DNA from 3 places in the Priestia sp. 40 genome. Region 1 is predicted to be linked to each of the others. Evidence: riboswitches for the same ligand, from Rfam matches in the RefSeq annotation. Region 1 holds a riboswitch; each other region holds the start of a gene.
What was found. A riboswitch is a leader RNA that binds a small molecule or an ion and turns the genes downstream of it on or off. The one in region 1 is predicted to bind cyclic di-AMP.
Positions count from the first base shown of each region.

Region 2: another riboswitch for cyclic di-AMP. It lies ahead of ACO1DI_RS04825 (dicarboxylate/amino acid:cation symporter); the one in region 1 lies ahead of ACO1DI_RS04125 (potassium channel family protein).
Region 3: another riboswitch for cyclic di-AMP. It lies ahead of ACO1DI_RS17460 (cation:dicarboxylate symporter family transporter); the one in region 1 lies ahead of ACO1DI_RS04125 (potassium channel family protein).

Region 1 covers NZ_JBMPZA010000005.1:579,775-587,293, forward strand. Annotated here, with positions in the region: gene ggt (gamma-glutamyltransferase) at 1-1,118, opposite strand, end outside; gene ACO1DI_RS04105 (tetratricopeptide repeat protein) at 1,528-2,025, opposite strand; gene ACO1DI_RS04110 (YjcZ family sporulation protein) at 2,199-2,285, shown strand; gene ACO1DI_RS04115 (YjcZ family sporulation protein) at 2,474-2,554, opposite strand; gene ACO1DI_RS04120 (TrkH family potassium uptake protein) at 2,877-4,196, opposite strand; gene ACO1DI_RS04125 (potassium channel family protein) at 4,200-4,859, opposite strand; cyclic di-AMP (ydaO/yuaA leader) riboswitch at 4,984-5,128, opposite strand; gene ACO1DI_RS04130 (hypothetical protein) at 5,244-5,702, opposite strand; gene ACO1DI_RS04135 (Lrp/AsnC family transcriptional regulator) at 5,823-6,278, shown strand; gene ACO1DI_RS04140 (peptidyl-prolyl cis-trans isomerase) at 6,597-7,499, opposite strand; gene ACO1DI_RS04145 (S1C family serine protease) at 7,496-7,519, opposite strand, start outside.
Region 2 covers NZ_JBMPZA010000005.1:712,313-719,831, reverse strand. Annotated here, with positions in the region: gene ACO1DI_RS04850 (hypothetical protein) at 3-164, shown strand; gene ACO1DI_RS04845 (hypothetical protein) at 154-579, shown strand; gene ACO1DI_RS04840 (YjcZ family sporulation protein) at 666-839, shown strand; gene ACO1DI_RS04835 (ATP-binding protein) at 993-2,393, shown strand; gene ACO1DI_RS04830 (NAD(P)/FAD-dependent oxidoreductase) at 2,610-4,079, shown strand; cyclic di-AMP (ydaO/yuaA leader) riboswitch at 4,684-4,838, shown strand; gene ACO1DI_RS04825 (dicarboxylate/amino acid:cation symporter) at 5,019-6,254, shown strand; gene ACO1DI_RS04820 (aspartate aminotransferase family protein) at 6,363-7,519, shown strand, end outside.
Region 3 covers NZ_JBMPZA010000015.1:504,528-512,046, forward strand. Annotated here, with positions in the region: gene ACO1DI_RS17440 (APC family permease) at 245-1,558, shown strand; gene ACO1DI_RS17445 (EcsC family protein) at 1,691-2,482, opposite strand; gene ACO1DI_RS17450 (DedA family protein) at 2,507-3,112, opposite strand; gene ytvI (sporulation integral membrane protein YtvI) at 3,272-4,303, opposite strand; gene ACO1DI_RS17460 (cation:dicarboxylate symporter family transporter) at 4,516-5,775, opposite strand; cyclic di-AMP (ydaO/yuaA leader) riboswitch at 5,882-6,021, opposite strand; gene ACO1DI_RS17465 (undecaprenyl-diphosphate phosphatase) at 6,295-7,119, opposite strand.

The DNA of each region.
Region 1 (7,519 bases):
CAAGGGTCTCCTTCTTTGACATTAGGCGTTGCTTTATTGGGATTAATTAATTTGCGACGTTCTTTAATATAATCTTCATCTAACAGTCCTTTTTTCGGTACTGCGTAAAAATCTTCATCCGCCATATACGCCGCCCTGTCAGCGAAAGCTAAGTGCATAGCTTCCGTTAAATGCTGTAGATACTGAGGCGTATTGGAACCCATTTTTTCTACGTCATAACCTTCCATTAGCTTTAAAATCTGCTGCACGGTTAATCCGCCGGAGCTAGGAGGAGCCGCGCTAACCACATCATAGCCGCGGTAAGTTGTTTTTACCGGCTCGCGTTCTTTTACAACGTAATTTTTTAAATCATCCATGGTCATGCTTCCATCGCGTTTTTGAACTTCTTTAACAAGCGCTTTTCCAATTTCTCCTTTATAAAAAGCATCTGACCCTTCTTTTTGAATAAGCTTTAATGTTTTCGCAAGATCAGGCTGAACAAGCTTATCTCCTTCTTTTAACGGCTTGCCATTCGGCACAAATACATTACCGGCCGTTTGGTATCTTTCAAGCTTGTCCGCATTTTCATCGATATACTGAGCCATCGACCAATTTACTTTGATTCCTTGTTCCGCTTGAGTAATAGCAGGTTTAATAACATCTGATAAGTCCATTGTTCCATAATCTTTAAGGGCTGTTTCTACTCCTTTTAACGTACCAGGAACTCCAACTGCTTTTCCTGTTATGTGACGCTTACTAAAAGGAATGACTTTTCCTTTTGAATCTAAAAACAGTTTAGGCGTAACATCAGCCGGTGCCATTTCACGGCTGTCTAGCATCGTAATTTTATCTTTCTTTTTTTCATAAATCATCATAAAGCCGCCGCCGCCGATACCAGACATCATCGGTTCCACAACGTTTAGAGATAATTGAATGGCCGCTGCCGCATCCACAGCGTTTCCGCCTTCAGCTAAAACTTTCCTCCCCGCTTCAGCAGCGAGCGGGTGAGATGCCGCTACAATTCCTTGTGTAGCACCCCGTTTCATTGAATGGTCGACACCCGGAACTTCAGCAGCAGCTGGTGTGACAACTAAACATACACTAAATAACGCAATAACCAACATCTTCATAACCTTCATCTGGGTCTCCTCCTTCAAATACATTATTTCACATCGTCTGAAACGATGGATTTCACAAAGAATAAATTGGTTTATTATGATATTTTTTACATGTGTGTATAAACAAAAAGCAAAGTAAATCAGACCTTTGCTTTTTTAGTTAGTCGCATGTTTAACTTTTCTCTCTATTCATTTACAATTATCTATATTTTCTAACAATTTATCCATAGGCTGATAGTTTCTTACTATTTTTGGAATTATGTAGACTGAACGCTCTAATAATGTAGAAAATCTAGCAGTTAAGAAGTCGTTGGACTTACATGAACTTCTTAAAATTTTTATAAATATTCTTATTGTTATATAAAAAGCAATTCTTTATGAAAATCAGCATATGTTTACTAAAAACCAAAAATAAAACAGGACTTTTGATTTATCGTCCTGTTTGCAGCATGTTTTCAACTTTTTTAATATCCGCGTGAGTACAATTGATTTCCCGGGCATAGGCGATTTGTTCTTTCGCTTTTTCCATTTCTTTTAATTGAATATAGGTTTTGGCGAGTTCGAGCGGCAGCATAATCCCTTCAAAACCAAGATCTTGCGCCCGCTGCAAATAAGACAGCGATTTTTCGTAATTCCCTCCAAACATAAGCGGAGTTTCCCGGTATTTTATTCCTCGAACGAAGTGCGCCAAGCTTGAAGATGGATTTAATGTTAATGCCTGATGAAGAGCTCGGTCCATCTCTAAATTCAATACCATTTTTTCAAAAATAATGGATTCTTCGATTTGCTTTGCTAAACAAACCGCTAAGTAACAGTACAAATCAGATGCTTGAGGGTTTTTCTTCATTTCTTCTTGAATTTCGCGTTTGACCTCTTTCCACTTTCCCTCTTCTAGCTGATTCATGACGTATTGTGCATGTATTCCCACCTGTTTGCCCTCCTTTTCTTCCTATCATAAAGGATTTTTACGAAAATGAAAAAAGTAAGTGTTCTTCATTTTTCTCAAAAGATCGTTACCGTTAAAAAATAGGCAAATTTCTCAATCACTTAACCCAATTAGTACATAGGATATAGAGACTTTTATTAAAGGAGGTTACACATATGGGCGCAAAAGGCGGTTTTGGTTTTTCATTTATCGTTGTTTTATTTATTCTATTAGTAATCGTAGGGTGTTCTTGCTACTACTAATTTCTAGAGGGGATGAACATCATTCATCCTCTCCTATTTCAAAAAAACCATGCTTTCGCATGGCTACATACCGATTAGATGAATGAGTAGAGGAACTCATTGTTCGGCAATATTGAAGAAATTTTTGGTTTTTACTTCCGCCTAGTATGCCCTTTTTGACGGGGGCTATGCACAAATAAAGTTAACGTTTAAAAGCGAAAGCCAGACGCACCGACAATAACAAGTAAAACAAATAACACAACGATTAACGCGAAATTTTGTTTTCCCACGTAACATCCCTCACTTCCTGTTATCTGCTTTTAGTGTATGCAAGAGCTTGGCAAAATGTTTAGGACAGGGGTGCGGATTTTTATGAGAAAAACCTTCAAATTTCGCCAAAAAAAGTGAATCATATTTTTGTTTCTTTCGTTATATATAGTAAGAGATTTTTACTATAAAAAAGGGGGGCCTTTAATGCGCCGACATTCCAAATTGCCCATTGTTCTTGTCTTTGCCTTCTTTTTATTCATCGCAACTGTTTTGTGCGTAACCTCTTATATGTCTTGAACGTATAAATAATATAAAAAAATCGCCTCATCGAAGGCGATTTTTCTATCCTAGCATTATATCTTCGTTTGGATAACGAACGGCTTCACGCTTTTGCTTAGATAATGAAAACGCAAGGGTTAATGGCCCCACTTTTCCTAAAAACATGATAAAGATAATAATCACGCGTCCAAAGTATGAAAGCTCAGGAGTCGCTCCCATGGATAAACCTACTGTCCCAAACGCAGAAACAACTTCAAACATAATTTTTACAAACGGGAGGTTTTCTGAAATATTTAACAGAAAAATAGCCCCAAACACAAACATAATCGAAATCATCGTGATGGCTAGAGCCTTAAACACATGAAGAGGAAGAAGTCGTCTCTTTAGCAGCACAATATCTTCCCTGCTTCGTAAAAATGCCCATACAGAAAAGACAATCACCACAAACGTCGTGAGCTTGATACCGCCTCCTGTTGACGCACTTCCTGCACCAATGAACATTAACAAAACCATTAAAAAGACCGTTGCGTCATGCAGGTGAGCTAAATCAATTGTATTAAATCCAGCGGTTCTTGTTGTTACCGCTTGAAAATAAGAAGCCCATACTTTGTCTCCTAATGATAAATTTCCGAGCGTATGCGAATTGCCGTACTCTAAGAAAAAAATAAAAAGCATGGCAATCACGTTAATGGCGAACGTGCTGATAATCATAATTTTTGAATGCAGCGTTAGTTTTTTATACGATTTTTTCACCCACATATCAGCAAGAACGGTAAATCCTAACCCACCAATAATGAACAAAAAAGAAATCGTTATATTAATAATGGGATCTCCTACATACTGAACTAAGTTATCAGACAGTAGTCCGAACCCAGCGTTATTAAAAGCCGAAATTGAATGAAACAAGCTAAAGAATAGCCCCTTAGACCACCCGAATTCCGGAACCCAGCGTATCGCTAAAAAGATAAGCGCAACAAACTCAATTAAAAATGAAAAGATAAACAGCCTTTTAACTAGCAGGACAACTCCGCCGACGCTCGTCTGATTTAACGCCTGCTGAACGAGCATACGCTCTTTAAATCCAATTTTTTTACCGAGCATCATAAAAATCAGCACGGCAAATGACATAATGCCAAGACCGCCTATTTGAATTAACAGCATAATAATCGTTTGACCGATGACGGTAAAACGTGTACCTGTATCTACGACGGCTAAGCCGGTTACTGTCATAGCGGAAGTTGACGTAAAAAGAGCGTCTACCCACCGGATTGGCTCGGTAGTAGAAAAAGGCATCATCAATAGAAGAGCACCAATAATAATTCCTCCACCAAAAATAGAGAGCAACAGCTGCGGAGGGGTGAGTTTAATATTTTGTTTTTTCATGTGTTAAACTCCTTCTTCTTCAAAACGGTTTAAATCGCGATTATGTCCGATGACAATAAGCATATCTCCTTGTTCAATTGTTTCATGCGCCGTAGGCGAAATCACCATTTCCCCGTCTTTTCGCTGAAAGCCGATAATATTACAGCCGTACTTTGCGCGAATATTTAAATCAAAAAGCGTTTTATTATGAAGCTTCTTAGAAGCGACAATTTCAACAATACTATAGTCTTTAGACAGTTCAATATAGTCAATAATTTTTTCTGACACCACGTGATGAGCAATCCGCTTAGCAATATCGCGCTCCGGATGAATGACTTTATCCGCTCCTATTTTTTCAAGTACTTTTTGATGATACATATTCACCGCTTTTACCCATACTTGCTTAACGCCCATATCTTTTAACAGCATCGTTGCGAGCACGCTTGCTTCGATATCGTCTCCAAACGAAATAAGAGCATGATCAACATTGCGAATACCTAGCCCCTTTAAGCTAGCTTCATCAATCGCGTTTGCTTGCACAACATATGTAGCTAAGTTGCTAAATTTATTTACTACCTCCTGATTGCGGTCAATAGCGAGCACATCCACATCCAGATTAGCAAACTCTTCAACCAAACTGCCTCCAAAACGACCTAATCCTAATACAGCAAACTGTTTTTTCATAATGTATTTATTCCTTCCTTCAACTGCTGTGTGTTCTCTTAGCTTATACTTTTTCTAAAAAATTACATCTTTTTCTTAAAAAAAGCGCAAAAAAACACAGGAAGGCTCCCGTGTTTTTTCAGACTCTTCCCCCTCAAAACGCTTGCGAAGTTAGCTGTCGGGTTCGGGTTTTAAGAGTAACCCTACCTTTTTAAGGATTCACCCCGGAGCACAATATGTGCGTAAATAATGGGTCCTCCGCTCCGTAATGGATTAAGCGATTTTTATTCAAATGTCTATGATCTATTTTTTAGAATAATCGATTCGATTCATGATACGTTTCACTTCACGAAAGCTATCTTACTCCTGTGGATTTTGTCTGTCAAGATATTTTTAGCGAAGACTTCACTTGCCCTGCAAGCTGCAAAAATCATATAAATCTAAACTGACAATCATTTTGTGAAATTGATCAAATAAATTAATAACAGCCAAAAGCTCTAGCAGCTGCGTATCACTGTAAAATTTCTTTAATTGATCCATATCAGCATCGGTCAACTCCCTTGGACGCACTCGGTATACATCAATAAATCGAAACAGCAGCCGGTCTTTTTCTTCCAGCTCTTTTTCTCTTAACACTTTTTGATTAAGCGTCTTATCACCTACATATGACATGCTCATACACGTCTCACAGCCGTTAACACCTGCTAGATAAAGCCTAGTTTTTTCCTTGGTCTCTTTTTCTACTATATCGCTGTTCCAAAGCGTGTCGTAAAGCTCATCATACAACCTTTTTACATGTGGAATTAAATTCAATGCTTTTTCAAAATTTGTTCCCTCTTCGTTTGTTAATAAAACTCTTGCCATTTTTCACTCACTCCTTTTTAATTATTATAGTAAGAAAAATGGAGATTTTAGATTACATATAAAATATCTTATCTACTATTACTAATCAAATGAAACGTTAATAAGAAAGAAGGTTTTCAATTGAAAATTGATGAAATTGATTTATCGATTTTGCAGGCGCTGCAGCAAAACAGCCGCCTTTCCTTACGAGAGCTAGGAAAACAAATTAACCTGTCTGCTCCTTCGGTGGCAGAGCGAGTAAGACAGCTAGAGAGCTTTGGTGTTATAAAAGGATATACAATCGATATTGATTATGAAAAGCTGCACCTGCCTGTATCGTGTTTTATTGAAGTAACTATGAAAAACGGAGAGCACGAACGTTTTAAACGATTTATTTCTCAGTATCCCTACGCTTTATTCTGTGAACGCATCGCCGGGCAAGCCTGCTTTATTACAAAGCTTCAGCTTCCTCATCTGCACGTACTCGAACAATTTATTAACGAAATTACACCTTATGCCAAAACGATTTCACACATCGCCCTTTCTCACGTGGAGATGGCTCCTGCATTATTGAGTCATTTAAAAGATGAAAAGTGATTGAGACATAACGACATCCGTTCACCCTGCCAATAAAAAAATCCGAATGAGTTTGATTCTTCATCAAGAACCAAACCCGTTCGGATCTCCCTTCAACGAAAATATTTTTGTCTCAGCCTCATGGATTCGTCCAACAGCATAAAAAATAACCCTCCAAAGCTGGAGGGTATAAATTTTCCGAATAATGAAAGTTTTACAATTTTATTTTATCAGGTGCTGACATTTCTGTCTACTTAAAAATGTAAAAGAGCTCTCTATTAACAGAAAGCTCTTTTACCTGCTTGTTTTTTGAAAACAATCAATCTATATAAAAGGGAACTACCTAAGGTTGAAAGTCACGTGAAACCTTGGCAGTTCATCCTGGATATACCGGTTGATATGATTCAAAACAAGTTCTTTCATCATTTCTTCTTTGACTTCTGATTCCGTTTTTTTATCTTTTTGTTTTAAAATAAGAATATAATAGACTTTACCCATTTTAATGGGCTCACTACACTCCCCGATGTGCTGTTTTTTTAAAACACCTATAAAAGAGGGAGATAGACTTGAAAGCTTTAGATTATCAGCATTCTCTAGTTTGCTGATTGTCTGGACATCAGCATATTCTTTTTGAACGTCTTGAAGCGATGTTCCTTTTTGCAGTTCAGCCGAAGCGGCCTCGGCATCATGTAAAGTGGAAAAAGCCAGCTGCGTAAAAGATACGCGCGTTAGATCGTTTTCAATATGTTTATAGTAAGCAGTTAGTTCATCAGACGTAATTTGTTTACGGAAATATTCTTCTAATTTAAACTGATTCGTTAGCTGGTTGGTTACATCACTAGAACGAATATTTAACACTTCATAACCTTGTTTTCTTGTATCCTCGTCATATGAGCGTTTAATTTGCTTCCACATATCCTCAACTTGTTTTTGTACTTTATCGCTTGTCTTTAGATGCGAAATTAAGATTTTTTGCATAACAAGCTGCCGCAATAACTCTTTGCGGTAGCTTGTATCATTTAGCGGAGCATCTGGATTTAAGAACCCTTTAACGGCTAAAAAACGGTTGAATTCAGCTCCTGTCACCTTGCCTCCCTCATACGCTGCCAGTTCTTTGGTAGAAGATAGCTGACTAATTTCTACAGAAGGAAACATCGTGTTTGAATGCTTCCCTCCGCAGCCGGTTAAAAATCCGAACGCTGTTAATACTGCTAGCAGCAGCTTTAACGGTGTTGAACTCATCCATTGTTATCCTGCTGCTC
Region 2 (7,519 bases), 130 kb from region 1:
GCATGCGCGATTTTTATGCTCGGATGCTACGGTTAATGATGTTAAGTTTTTTACTGCTGCTACTTTTAATTCAATTTACAGAGCGCTCTACTTCATTTATTCACATTACTCCCGCGCTAAATAAAGTAACCGAGCGAATTGAGCTGATTACTTATGATCAATAAATGTATGTTTTCTGCGTTTCGATATGTACTTGTTCTTTATGCTATCTGCTTTACATTTTTATTTGTTAGTACAGTTCCAAGCCTATTTGGTTTCACCGTTACCGTTCAAGAAACGGATTATCACCAACTGCATCGCGGAGATATAGTTGTCTTTAGAGACGAATCATCTTCTTCAAAGAATGAACTTGTACTGGCCCATAATCAAGAGCTTGATGTACTGGTTACAGCTCAAAGAGATTCTTTGCCTGCTTCTTTTAAAGTGATTGGAAGCTACGCATACCATCTCCCGTATATAGGGGTCATTATTGAGTTTATGAAAGATTTTACTACGTTACTGGTGATGGGAAGCATTTTACTTTTATTGTTTTCGTATACGTTGCAGCCCAAAAGGCGAATATGGCGTAAGAGAAAGTAAAAAATGGGCGAATGCACATACAGGACAATCAACTAACGCATATAAAGTACAGTGTACGAAATAAAAAAACAAGAGGAGAGATTGCTATGTATAACTACGATTGTTACGACCCATGCCATCACAGAGGCTATCACCACCTATATGATACTTGCCACTATACAATTGGCGGCTATCATCATTGCGGAACGGGCCAGTCATTTGCATTAATTGTTGTGCTATTTATTTTATTAATCATCATTGGCTGCACCTGTTTTTGTTGATTACGCCTCTTTTGCTCGCATGTGCGAGCTTTTTATAACAGTTGGTAAAGGACAAACTTACATATAAATTGTTTAAATAATAAAAAAATTTTGCCAAATCAACATTTACCATATTATACTATAGCTAGTAACTCAATAAGCGAAGGTGAATATATGGAAAAGGAAAAAGTATTTCAACAGCTATTTTCAATGTCATTTACACCAATGCTCGTAATGAATATGGATGGAGATATTCAAATTTTAAATGAAGCGTGCTGCCACCTTTTTAAGACGAAAGAGGAACGACTTCTTTCCTGTAATGTATTTGAAGAGCCAAATCGCTTTTTTATTGAAAAGCATGAAGTGGAACCGTTAAGAAAGCAAGAGGAAGAAGTTGTTTTACTGAAGAAAAAAGTAGATCAGCAGTTTCCGATGCACATCCATATTCAGCGCACGGAAGGGGATATTCCGCTCTTAGTTGTTCAGTGGAAAGAGTTTTCCTCAAGTATTGAAAAGCAAGAGGAAGTCATTCGGAAAATGAAGCAATATAAGCAGTTTGTCCAGCAAAGCCAAGATGCATTTATTGTAACAAGAGAAGGCAGAATTCAATATTTGAATCCCGCTGGTGTTAAACTTCTTGGGGGCGAGAAAAAAGAAGAGTATATCGGGCGTCCTTGGCTTCATTTTATTCACCCCGAACATTTAGAAATCGTAAAAGAACGAATGGTTCAGCTGATGAATGGAATGTCCGTGAGACCGCGTGTTGATGTGAAACTATTGACTAAAAAAGGAGTCGTCATTATTGAATCTTCGGCAACCAAAATTAAGTTTGAAGGACAGGATGCCATTCAGTATATTATTCGCGACGTAACCGATCGAAAAAAATATGATGAAATGGCAAGTAAATCTGAAAAACTTACAATGGTGAGCAAGTTAGCGGCAGGAGTAGCACATGAAATTCGTAATCCAATGACGGCGATTAAAGGGTTTATTCAGCTGTTAAAAGCATCGAAACAGTATAACGAAGAATACAATGATATTATGCTTGAAGAATTGAATCGCGTCGAATCCATTATTCAAGAATTTTTAACGCTGGCCAAGCCTAAAATTGAAAATTCATACCACCCCAAAAGTCTCAATCAAATCATCCGTCACGTGACATTACTATTAGATACACACGCCAATTATAAAAACTGTCGTATTATTAATGAAATTAGTGATGAGATTACAATCTTTTGTGAAGAAAATGCGCTTAAACAAGTTTTTATTAATTTAATTCAAAATGCGCTTGAGTCAATGAGTAAGGGCACAGTTAAAGTCACCGTTGAGAAAAGAAATGGATACGGCATGGTCATTATCGAGGATGAAGGCTGTGGAATTGATGAGCAATCTTTAGCCCGGCTAGGTGAACCGTTTTATTCTACTAAACAAACAGGAACGGGGCTAGGGTTAATGATTAGCTACCGAATAATCGAACAGCATCAAGGGCATATTTCATTTGCGAGTAAAGTAGGAGTAGGAACAAAAGTAGAAATTGCTCTTCCGTATATTAAAGAACCAGTGAACATTTCATAGCGCTTGCTATTCGTTCACTGGTTTTTATTTGATTAGAATAAAAACGAATGTTTTTTTATTTTTTTATTTTAATGTTCGTGTATATTGTTGACTAAAGGGTTTGTTTTTGATATATTATCAAATGGCTAGAAAATAACCGAATGATAATAAAAAAGAAAATTCGGTCAATAACTTTTATCTTTTACCCAAAGAAAAAAGATGATGGGAGAATGTACAATGAACTCAAATTATGATGTTATTGTGGTAGGGGCAGGACCCGCTGGGATTTTTACTTGTTATGAGCTAACGTTAAAATTACCGGAAGCAACTATTTTATTAATCGATAAAGGACACGATATCTATCGACGTAATTGTCCGATTCTTCAGAAAAAAATTGAAAAATGTCCGCCTGCGGTTGGCAAAAAAGAGTTTGCTGGCTGTTTGCCTGCTTGTTCTATCACAAATGGTTTCGGTGGAGCCGGCGCATATTCAGACGGGAAATTTAATATCACAAGTGAATTTGGAGGCTGGATGACGGATTATCTGTCTGAATCACAGGTGGTAGATTTAATTAAATATGTGGATGAAATTAATTTAAAACACGGAGCAACCGATACGATTACGGATCCGTTAACTGATAAAGTTCGTGAAATTGAAAAACGCGGATACGCAGCAGGATTAAAGCTATTGCGTGCCCAGGTGCGTCATTTAGGAACAGAGCAAAATTTAGAAATTTTAAAAAGCATTTATGAATACTTAAAAGAAAAAATTGATATGCAGTATAAAACGGAAGTAGCCGATTTAATAACAGAAAAAGAAGATGGTCAGCATATCGTGCGCGGTATTGAATTGAAAAATGGTGAAAGAATTACGGCTGATAAAGTGGTTGTTTCACCAGGTCGAGACGGCTCGAAGTGGATGAGCGACTTACTAAAAAAACGCCGTTTAAAAATGATTAACAATCAAGTGGACATCGGCGTTCGAGTAGAAACATCCAACGTTGTTATGGAAGAAATCAACAAGCACTTGTACGAAGGGAAATTCATTTACAATACGTCTGTAGGTACAAGAGTCAGAACGTTCTGCAGCAATCCTTCAGGACATGTGGTAGTAGAGAATCATTCAGGTATTATGTTAGCAAATGGACACGCATACAAAGATCCGAAGCTTGGAAGTCAAAATACGAACTTTGCGCTGCTTGTTTCTCATAAATTTTCGGATCCATTTGATCAGCCGAACGAATATGCGCACGAAGTATCAAGATTAGCTAATATGCTGTCAAACGGGGGCTTAGTTGTTCAAAAGTATGGAGATATTTTAAAGGGCCGTCGTTCAACAGCAACTCGAATTAAAGAAGGCTTTTTAGAACCAACGTTAAAAGAAGCTGTGCCTGGTGACTTGGGCTTAGTGCTTCCTTACAACACGATGAAAAGCTTAATTGAAATGACAGAAGCGCTGGATCATGTAACGCCTGGGTTAGCATCTGAACATACGCTGTTTTACGGTGTGGAAGCGAAATTTTACTCAGCCCGTCCGAAGTTAAACGATAAGTTTGAAACTGAAATTTCCGGTTTATACGTCGGAGGAGACGGAGCTGGTATTACGCGAGGACTCGCGCAGGCAAGTGCGTGTGGTGTGTGGGTAGCGCGTGACATTGTTGAAAAATTAAAGAATCGCAAAGCAAGTTCTGAACCTGTTACTGTATAAAAAAAGAGGCCGTCACCGCCTCTTTTTTTTATGTGTTAAATAACAAAAGCGAATAACTAAAAAGTAAAGAACTTGTACCGCTCCAACTCCGATAGTTTTATATGATCATTACCCGCTCTTTTTTTAAAAATATTACGGAATCCATACTCCTATCGTGAGTAGAATTAAGTAGAATAAGGCGAATTGATAATGTCCATTTCTTTGCGCCAATAAAGTCAGTGAAATTTTAGGGAGTTTATATCAAGCAGCACGATAAGGATAAAATCAACAGTTGAAAAGAGTTGTTTTTTGATGAGTAAAATATTTGTGAAAGCAGTAAAGTACGCGGGCGTTAGAATAATTATGCGAATTTATGAATGTAATTTAATGAGAAGAAAGTTCACTTTACAAACTATTTTTTGAATTAATTTTTTATCAATTAGATTATAAGTCTTGTTAAATAAGTGTTTTTGATTTATTAAAATATGATGTAAATATTTTGAAATATAACAATTCTCAACTTTTTATGATAAAATCCTGCATTATTTTTGAATAAAAACTTGACAGAAACATATGAAATGAATTTTAATTAAAGTAACAATTATTATCATGCAAAAATATTAAAGAAAATTATTTGCTTAATCTCTTTTGTTTTATAAGAGAACGGGGGACCCATATTTGTGCGTAATGTACTTGGGGTGAATCTTGAATGAATCAAGTAGGGTAACTCACGTACCCGAATCCAACAGCTAACTCCGTAAGCATTCAGTGAGGGAATAACAGGTCTATGAAACCATGATATTCTCATGGTTTTTTGTATAGCTAAAAATATTCCTAAACTATTAATCTGAAAATTTTTAATATATTGTATATTTTGAGTGTTATCGTTCTCAATGCATGGTAAAATAAGTATGGTAGTTAGAATCATTCTAATATAATTTATTTACGGGAGGTAAATCTATGAAGCTATCGACAAAGATCATTATCGCGCTAATTGCTGGTGCTGTTGTAGGAGTGTTGATTAACGCTTTTGCTCCAAGTGCTTTTGCTCCGCTGGACAAGTACTTGTTTACACCGCTTGGCCAAATTTTCTTAAGCTTAATTAAAATGCTTGTTGTACCAATTGTGTTTTTCTCTATCACGTTAGGTGTAGCTGGTTTAGGAGATCCTAAAAAACTAGGAAGAATCGGGGCTAAAACAGTTTCCTACTTCCTAGTTACAACAACCGTTGCGATTATTATTGGTTTAATTTTAGCGTATGCAATTAAACCAGGTACGTTTGGATCTTTTGATACAAAAAACGCTTCTTTTGAAGCCGAAAAAGCACCGCCGGTTGGAGAGACATTCTTAAATATGATTCCAGTCAATCCAATTCAAGCGATGGCTGAAGGGAATATGCTTCAACTTATCGTTTTCTCTATCTTTATCGGTTTTGGTATTACGATGCTTGGAAGTAAAACAAAAGGGCTTTACAATTTACTCGAGCAAGGCAATGAATTGATGATGTATCTTGTAAATCTGGTGATGAAGTTTGCTCCTTACGGAACATTTGGGCTTCTTGCAACCGCGGTTGGAAGTCAAGGCTGGGAGGCAATTAAAGCGATGGGGCTGTACATGATTGTAGTCGTGCTCGCGCTGTTCATCCATTCAATCGTAACATATGGGGGATCGGTCGCTCTTATGGCCAGACGTAATCCTATTGAATTTTTTAAAGGTTTTGCTCCTGCGATGACGGTTGGATTCAGTACATCAAGCAGTAATGCAACGCTTCCGATTTCAATGAATGTAGCTCAAAAAAATCTTCGTGTCCCTGAGTCCATCAGCAGTTTTGTTCAGCCGTTAGGTGCTACCATTAACATGGATGGAACGGCAATTATGCAAGGTGTAGCGACTATTTTTATTGCGCAAGTATACGGCGTTGACCTGTCGCTGGGCGCTCTTGTGACGGTTGTATTGACAGCGGTGCTTGCTAGTATTGGTACAGCAGGCGTGCCGGGAGTTGGCCTTATTATGCTAGCAATGGTACTAAGTTCGGTTGGCCTGCCTGTAGCAGGTATCGGATTAATTATTGGAATTGATCGCTTGCTTGATATGCTTCGTACATCTGTAAATATTACAGGAGACGCTGCGTGTGCCGTTATTGTGGCTGAGTCAGAAGCAAAGCGTATCGATAAATCTGTAACGCAATCAGCTTAATACGTGTAAAAGCTCTAGCTATATGCTAGGGCTTTTTTTATTGGCAAGAAACTCTTCTTTTCAGCATACAGTTTAATAAGAGTATGTGTTTGAAAGGAGAGTGCGGAAATGAATAAGACCCATGTGATAAAGCCGCTGCTCGACGATGACTATCCAGTTATTTCATATGGAAAAGGAATTTATTTGTACGACCAAGATGGAAAAAGATACATAGATGCTTCGTCGGGGGCAGTTACAGCAAGTATCGGACACGGCGTAAAAGAAATTATTGATGCAATGACCGATCAGGCACAGAAAGTTGCGTTTGTATATCGGTCGCAGTTCACAAGTGATCCAACAGAAGCGTTAGCTAAGAAACTATGTGAATTAAGTAGCAATCATTTCCAGTGGAGTTTTTTTGTTAACAGCGGGACCGAAGCGACTGAAACGGCTATGAAAACGGCAATTCAGCATTTTCAAGAGCAAGGAAAGCCAACCAAAACAAAGGTTTTGTCACGCTGGATGAGCTATCACGGTATTACAATAGGAGCTCTGTCTATGTCAGGGCACGTTGGAAGGCGAAAACGCTTCTCGTCTCTGCTTGAAGATTATCCTTCAGTTTCACCTCCTTATTGCTATCGATGTCCGTTTCAGCAAACCTATCCATCCTGTAATCTTGCTTGTGCACACGAATTGGAAACAGTTATCAAACGAACCGGCCCTGAACATATTGCTTCTTTTATTACAGAGCCCATTGTAGGAGCAGCCGGAGCAGCCCTTACACCTCCTCCCGGCTATTATGAAGTGATAAGAGAAATTTGTGATAAATATGATGTGTTATGGATAGCCGATGAAGTCATGACTGGAGTTGGGCGTACAGGCGTGATGTTTGCGTATGAGCACTGGGGAGTTAAACCAGACATCATGACGCTTGGAAAAGGAGTGGGAGCAGGATATACACCAATAGCCGTTACGTTGGCTAGCAGCAAAACGATTGAACCTATCATGAACGGATCCAAATTAATTATGAGCGGACATACGCTAAGCGCTAATCCGCTGTCATCCGCTGTAGGGATCGCTGTTTTAACCTATATTGAAAAGCATGATCTTGTTCAAGAAGCAGCGCTGAAAGGAGACTACTTAGTAGGGAAATTGAAGAAGCTTCAACTTCTTTACCCTATCATTGGTGATATACGTGGCAAAGGCTTATTAGTTGGTCTTGAGCTTGTGCGAAATCCAAAAACGAAGGAGCCTTTTTCATCTTCGGAAAATATGACGGCGCGCGT
Region 3 (7,519 bases), on a different contig from region 1:
CAAGTAGACCACCCTAAACGAAGCTTTTTTACTTTCTTTCATTTTATGTAAAATACTTTCTAGACTCAATGGTAAAAATCAAAGTGAAAAAAAGCATTTTTTTGCTTTGTCTAGTAATTAACTAAATGCTCTTTATCTCTTAGCGCGCAATTTTCTCTTCTTTTTCAAAAAAAGATGACAAACCTAACAATATAGTATAATAATAAATAATGAAGAATGATTATACACAGAAAGGATGACAAATATGAATCATGAACCTTCTCTTCTTAAACAACTAAAATTATGGCATATCGTCGTGATAGGGTTAGGCTACATGGCACCTATGGCCGTTTTTGATACATTTGGCATTGTAACTGAATCAACAGATGGACATGTTTCAGGCGCTTATGCATTCACGTTGATTGCTATTTTATTCACAGCCATTAGTTATGGAAAAATGGTAAAAGCTTTTCCCGGAGCTGGTTCTTCTTATACATACGCACAGCAAGTAATGAATCCAAGCATTGGTTTTTTGGTAGGATGGACGGCTCTTCTTGATTATCTATTTCTACCGATGATTAATGCACTTTTGACAAATATTTACCTAAGCTCTCTGTTTCCAGGTGTTCCAAAAGCCGTATGGATTATCAGCTTTGTTGTCATCATGACCATAATGAATATTTTCAGCGTTCATTTAACCGTTTCTTTTGGTACGCTATTAGTTGCTTTTCAAATTTTAGTCGCTATTATCTTTATTATTTTAAGTGCTACAACTCAAGGCCAAGAGCTGTCATTTAAACCGTTTATAAGTGAATCGGCCTCTATATCTCTGTTATTAAACGGAGCAGCTATTTTATGCTTTTCTTTTTTAGGATTTGATGCTGTAACCACTATGGCCGAAGAAACACTTGAGCCTGAGAAAACCATTCCTAAAGGGATTCTTATTATTGCATGTACGGGAGGCGCCTTATTTATCACGGTTTCTTACTTTGCTCAGCTTCTTTTCCCTTCAGCCTCTTTGTTTCATGATTTAGAAGGTGCATCAGCGGAAATTGCTTATAAAATTGGCGGCCAGCTTTTTCAATCTATTTTTGTAGCAGCGGCCTTGACTTCAACTATTGCTTCTGGACTTGTCTCACATATGAGTGCATCAAGACTTCTCTATGCAATTGGGAAAGATGGTTATCTGCCTCGAGGAATTTTTGGCTATATTCACCCTAAAACAAAGACGCCTATTTGGAACGTGGTGATTATTGGTGGCCTCTCTTTAATTTCACTAGGTCTGTCTCTTGAAAAAGCTACCTCTTTAATTAATTTTGGTGCTTTAATTGCGTTCAGTTCAGTGAACATAGCGGTTTTTATCCATTATTTTATTCATCAAAACAAACGATCCTTCAGTGGGTATATTTCATATGTACTTATGCCTTTACTCGGCAGTTTATTTTTATTTTTTATGTGGCTTAACTTAGAAAAAACATCTTTATTTATCGGTATTGTATGGAGTATAATCGGAATTATTTATTTACTGATTGCTAGACGAAAAAATACTATTACCATTCCTACTTTTCATTTTGATTAAGGAAATAGACTTAACACATGAAAGCTGCATTTACTATACCAATGAAAAAATCCGAACGCATTCGATTCTTAATCAAGAATCAAACGCGTTCGGATTTTTCTTCAACTAAAATACTTTCGTACCAGCCTTTTTCTATTTTTTAGATTGTGAGACTTTTTCCAAAATACGCCTTTTACGGTAAAGCATCATTCCAACTTCTCCTATATCGCTAATCGCTTGTTTGTTAATATACGCCCCAAATACCATTCCTGCTATAGGAATCATTTGAAATAGCTTTTTCCATCCCAAGTTGTCTCTATAGGTTAGAAACACTTCTCTCCAACCTTGGAGCTGCTGCAAGCTCTGCGTTCGATTGCCGCTTGCTAATTCTTCTAAAATCGCACGCTTTCCTACAATATCAGAGGATGAAAACTGCATGCATTTGACCATAAAAATGCGTTCCTCTTGCTCAGTTGGATCGTAACCATAAGAAACAGCCACTTCTTGCAGTGTCTTAAGTGTAAGTCCCAATACAAAAGGAATATCAATCGCCAGTGTAAAAATTCCACCTACTCCGGTTGTAGCTCCTTGCAGCTGTGCATTCTTTTTTCGGACTTCAATAAAATACTCGGCCAATTCATCCATTTCCTGCAGAGATAAATGCTGAATATCCTCTATTGAAAGCTGCTTATTTTCTTGTAATTGGGCTGATGCTTTCTCTAGCGTTGCAGACGTATTAGCTAAATACTGGCCTCCATTATCAACATACTTAGCAATTTCATCTAATAATTTTTCTATTTTTTGATGAATGAACTTTGGCGTTACTTTATCTAAAGCTGAAAAAGGCAAGCGAGCCAGCCGCTCCCAGAAAAAAAGTCCTTTTTGGTCTTTCTCCCACTTTTCAATTTTTCGTAGTTCTATTCTCAACTGTTCATACTCTGACATATCCTCACTCTTTTCCTCGATTTATCAGCTCTGTCCTACTTGTTTATTCCGCACATACTTAATGATAAAAAACAACGCAATTAAAACAACAATTCCGATTCCAATCGGCTGCATATATTGAGACACAATCGGCCCCACCTCTTTCCACTTAGGTCCTAACTTATATCCTAAATATACGTAAATAGCCGTTACTGGAAGCATCGCAACAAATGTGTAAATAGAAAACAGCCATACATTCATTTTTGCCATCCCGCACGGAAAAGAGATAGCGGTGCGCACTCCTGGAATAAACCGTCCAAAAAAAGCGACCCCGCTGCCGTACTTATTAAAAAAGCGATCGGCAGCGTCGATTTCTTTTTCTTTCACCAAAAAGTATTTTCCATATTTTAAAACTAGCGGTCGTCCACCGTAACGTCCCAGTGCATAAAGAGTCAACGGTCCACAAACACCGCCTACTGTACCTGCAAGGATAGCCAGATACAAGTTCATATCACCTTGGTACACCCAATACCCTACTAAAGGTAAAACAAGCTCTGCCGGGACAAACTCAAACGTTAATGCTAAAATTACGCCAAAATAAGAAAGCTGTTTTAGCGCTTCAATTAAAGAAAGTAAAACCGACTCTAACAAAAATTCTCCTCCTCATGTTATTAAATCTAAGACCACAAAACTATAATTTAGCCGATTGATAGATAAAAACCAATGCGACATAGTTTTTTCCTTTCCCTCTTTACGTATGACGTACTACAAAAGTTTCAATAAAAAAAGCGCTAGTTTTATCCAGCGCTTTTATAGTTTAAAGTTAATTTGAATAATACCTACTTTACGAAGAGCATCGTATAAAATAACTAAAGCCGGTCCTAAAAATAACCCGACAAAACCTAAAAGTTTAAATCCAATGTACAAACTAACTAGTGCAGCCAAAGGTGAAATACCCATATTTGTAGAAAATACTTTTGGTTCTACTACACGTCTTACTACCGTAATGACTCCAAATAGAATAAATAAACCGATTGCTAATGAGTCATGCCCTTGAGTAAGAGCAAAAATCCCCCATGGAACGAGAACCGAGCCTGTCCCAAGGATTGGCAAGATATCGACAATTACAATTAATAAACTAAGAAGCGCGGTATACGGAACATCTAATAGCCAAAGCCCTATATAAGCCATTACAAACGTCATGACACTTAAGATAATTTGTGCCTTGATAAAACCAACCCCCGCTTGGATAAGCTGAGTGATGACAACTTGTAGCTTATATTTCGTTTCTTCTGTTAAAAATGACTTAATTTTATTTTTAATAGCAGGCAGCTCAAGGCTGATAAATACAAGCGCTACTAAATAAATAAGAAACTCTAATAGAAACCCAGGAACAGTAGCGGCAAAGCTGATGATAATTTCCACCGTACTTTTTAACAGAGAATCTAATGAATTTACGGTTTTTTCAAGCGTGCGCTCGATAGAAGAAATCACTTCTGTAGGAAGAGCGTTTGAATAGTACTTCCACTTAATAATGGTTGGGTAAATCGCGGTTTCATAGATTTCTTTTACAAATGAAGGCGCTATTTTTGAAAGAGCAACCACTTGCGTAACGATTGTCCGAACAATAAAAAATCCAATAAGTATCAGCGAAACAACATATAAAATGAAGGTGGTAAGCACTGCATAGACTCTCTTCATTTTAAAAGATTGATGCAATTTCTGAACAATACCCTCAAGTGCTAATGCTGTTAATAAAGCAAACACAATCGGTAAACTGTAAGGGATTAACAAACATACGATTACTATCGAGGCGATGACCCATATTCGCTTTTTCCACATACTCTACTATCCCCCTACTAGCTAAGCTATCTCTATATTTACTGATAAAGAAAGGAACCAGTGACTGCTTTATGTAAGAATAAAATTTGGATATTTTTATACCTGATGTTACATATTATAGGGTCAATTCCCATAATAATAAAGGAATTATTATGAAAAAAGCTACTTATTCTAATTTTTTGAATAGAATAAGTAGCTTTTTAATTTATAAATTAGCCGGCCCTCATGACCTCTGTACCTTTTTTAGGATCAAATTTGCCTTCGGATTTAGACATTACAATTGCTGCTAGTGTGTTTCCTACTAAGTTAACAACCGTACGTGCCATATCCATGATTCTGTCTACTCCAGCAATGAAGGCTAATCCTTCTGCGGGAACACCGATTGTTCCAAGAGTAGCCAGTAATACAACAAATGATGTTCCTGGCACTGCAGCCATTCCTTTCGATGTAACCATCAATACAAGAATGAGCGTCAGCTGTTGAACGATCGTTAAATCAATACCATACACCTGCGCTAAGAATAACGCTGCAATCGCTTGATAAAGAACGGAACCATCTAGGTTAAATGTATAACCAATTGGTACAACGAACGATACGATAGCTTTTGGACAGCCCATCTTTTCAAGTTTTTCCATGATACGCGGAAGAACTGTCTCAGAACTAGATGTACTGTATGCTAACAACAGTTCATCTTTCATATAGCGGAATAAGTGGAAGATGTTAATTCCTGCCCATTTCGCAATTCCTCCTAATACAACAAGTAGGAAGAAAATTAACGCTAAATAAACTAAGATAACAAGCTTTCCTAACGAAAGGAGTGAATCTAAGCCAAATTTTGAAACCGTTACACCAATTAAAGCAAATACACCAATTGGAGCCACTTTCATTACAAGGTTTACCACGTGAAACATTGCGTGAGAAACGCCGTCGAAGAATTGTACAACTGGCTTTCCTCTTTCCCCAATTGCTGCTACTCCAAGTGCAAACAACACTGTAAAGAAGATAATTGCTAGCATATCTCCTTCAACAATTGATTGGAAGAAGTTTGTCGGAACAATGTGCAAGAACGTTTCAGCCACTGACTTTCCTTCTTGCTGTTCGGATGTTTCAACGTATTGTGAAATATCACTCTTCTGTGCTGATTGAATGTCTACACCTTGCCCAGGATGAAAAATATTAGCAATCAATACACCGATTACAATTGCAAAAGTCGTAATAATTTCAAAATAGAGAATTGTTTTAACGCCGAGCTTCCCGACCTGTTTACCGCTACCTGCTCCTGCAACCCCAACGACTAAGCTTGAGATAACAATTGGAATAACAATCATCTTAATTAATCTTAAAAATAAGTCTCCTAGCGGCTGTAGGTATGTTACTACACGCGGATCGTTAAACCAAATTACCCCTACAAGAACACCGAGGATTAATCCGGTAAAAATCTGCGTAGCCAAACCAAAACGAATTTTTTTCATAGATGTACCTCCCCAAAGATGTATGACATTTGTATATACTTTTCTGAAAAAACAAAAAAAGACTATTCTTAAGAAAGAACAGCCTTTTACTTACGCTATTTTGGGCTCTTTCTCTCAATAAAGCAAACGGGGTTAACTGTCGGATTCGGAATTGAGAGTTTCCTACCTTTTGTAAGGATTCACCCCAAGGCAGCTTTACTGCCGATAATGATTCCCCCGCTCTATACGATTAAGCTTATTATTCAGTTTTTATAAAATTAAAACGATCTATACGTTGTCATACGTTTTTTACAGTCAATAAAACTAAACAGAAGTCTTACTTTTACTTAACTTTATACTGCACAAATATTAATTTACTATTTTTCGACACGTTTTGTCAATACCTATGTTTATAAAACGCTTTCAAAAGGCGATAATATATATTTATGCAAAAAAGCTATTGCAACATTGCAATAGCTTTTTCTTGCTCTTTGAGTCTCTATTAGAAGTTTAAGGGACTAAAGAACACGCGTATTTATTTTATAAAAATACAAAATATAGAATAGCTGCTAAAACAATTCGATAAATTGCAAATGGCACTAATTTGATGCGATTAATTAATTTTAGGAAAAAGCGAATGGATACCAGCGCAAAAATAAAGGCGCTGATAAAACCGGCAATAAAAAACGGTAGTGCATCTGATGTGAAGTACTGCCAGTTTTTAATCAATGAAAGTCCGCTTGCTCCTGCCATGATTGGCACTGCCATAATAAATGTAAAATCTGCGGCTGCCTTATGGCTCATTCCAAGAAGAACCCCTCCTGAAATCGTTGAGCCTGAACGAGAAAAACCTGGCCAAAGAGCAATACATTGAAACAGTCCTATACCTAGTGCTTGTCCATAAGACATTTGGTCCACCGTCTCTACACGCGGACGTTTAGGTCCAAACAAATCTGCTAGAATCATTAATACAGCTCCAACCACTAAGCCAATTAGCACCGTATTTAAAGAAAACAAATGTTCATCAATGTAATCATCAAACAAAAGTCCTAACACTCCTGCGGGTAACAGACCAACAATTACCTGCATTAAATTCAAGCGATTTGTCGGTCCAATTGGAGCAGCTGGTTTTTTTCCCAATCCTAATAAATTAATAAAACGATCTTTAAAAATAACAACTACTGCTAAGATCGACCCTAGCTGAATAACAATTTTAAATGTATTAGCTACTGGAGATGAAAATAATTCTTTTGAATTTAACCACAGGTCATCCACAATAATCATATGCCCAGTTGACGAAACAGGAGCAAACTCTGTTAAACCTTCTACAATCCCTAAAATGATTGCTACAATAATTTCCCACATAAAGCTATATACCTTGCCTTTCTTTCAAATTAATAAGCTTATCGCTTCGTTTTACATGCTCAACTATTTTCCTATTTTGACACTTGCTTTTTTATCATAATTGTTAAAACTATGAAATACAATGTGTATTTGCAAAAAGATAAGAATCTTTAATAATTTGTAATAAAAACCTTACATGCTAGAACCCAAAAACAAGATATCAGCTTTTATTTGTTTTAAAAAGCAGTCGCTGTGTTCGGTATACATTCCGGGCCCTTAGCTAAAAATGAATCATCTAGACTATTTTTCTTTGGTGTGAAAAAATGACTAAATCATTATGTTTTTTCCATACCCTTTACTGTCATCTATCATTTTAATCAACTAGTGCTTGCTTATACGACATATCCCCTAAGTAATTTGA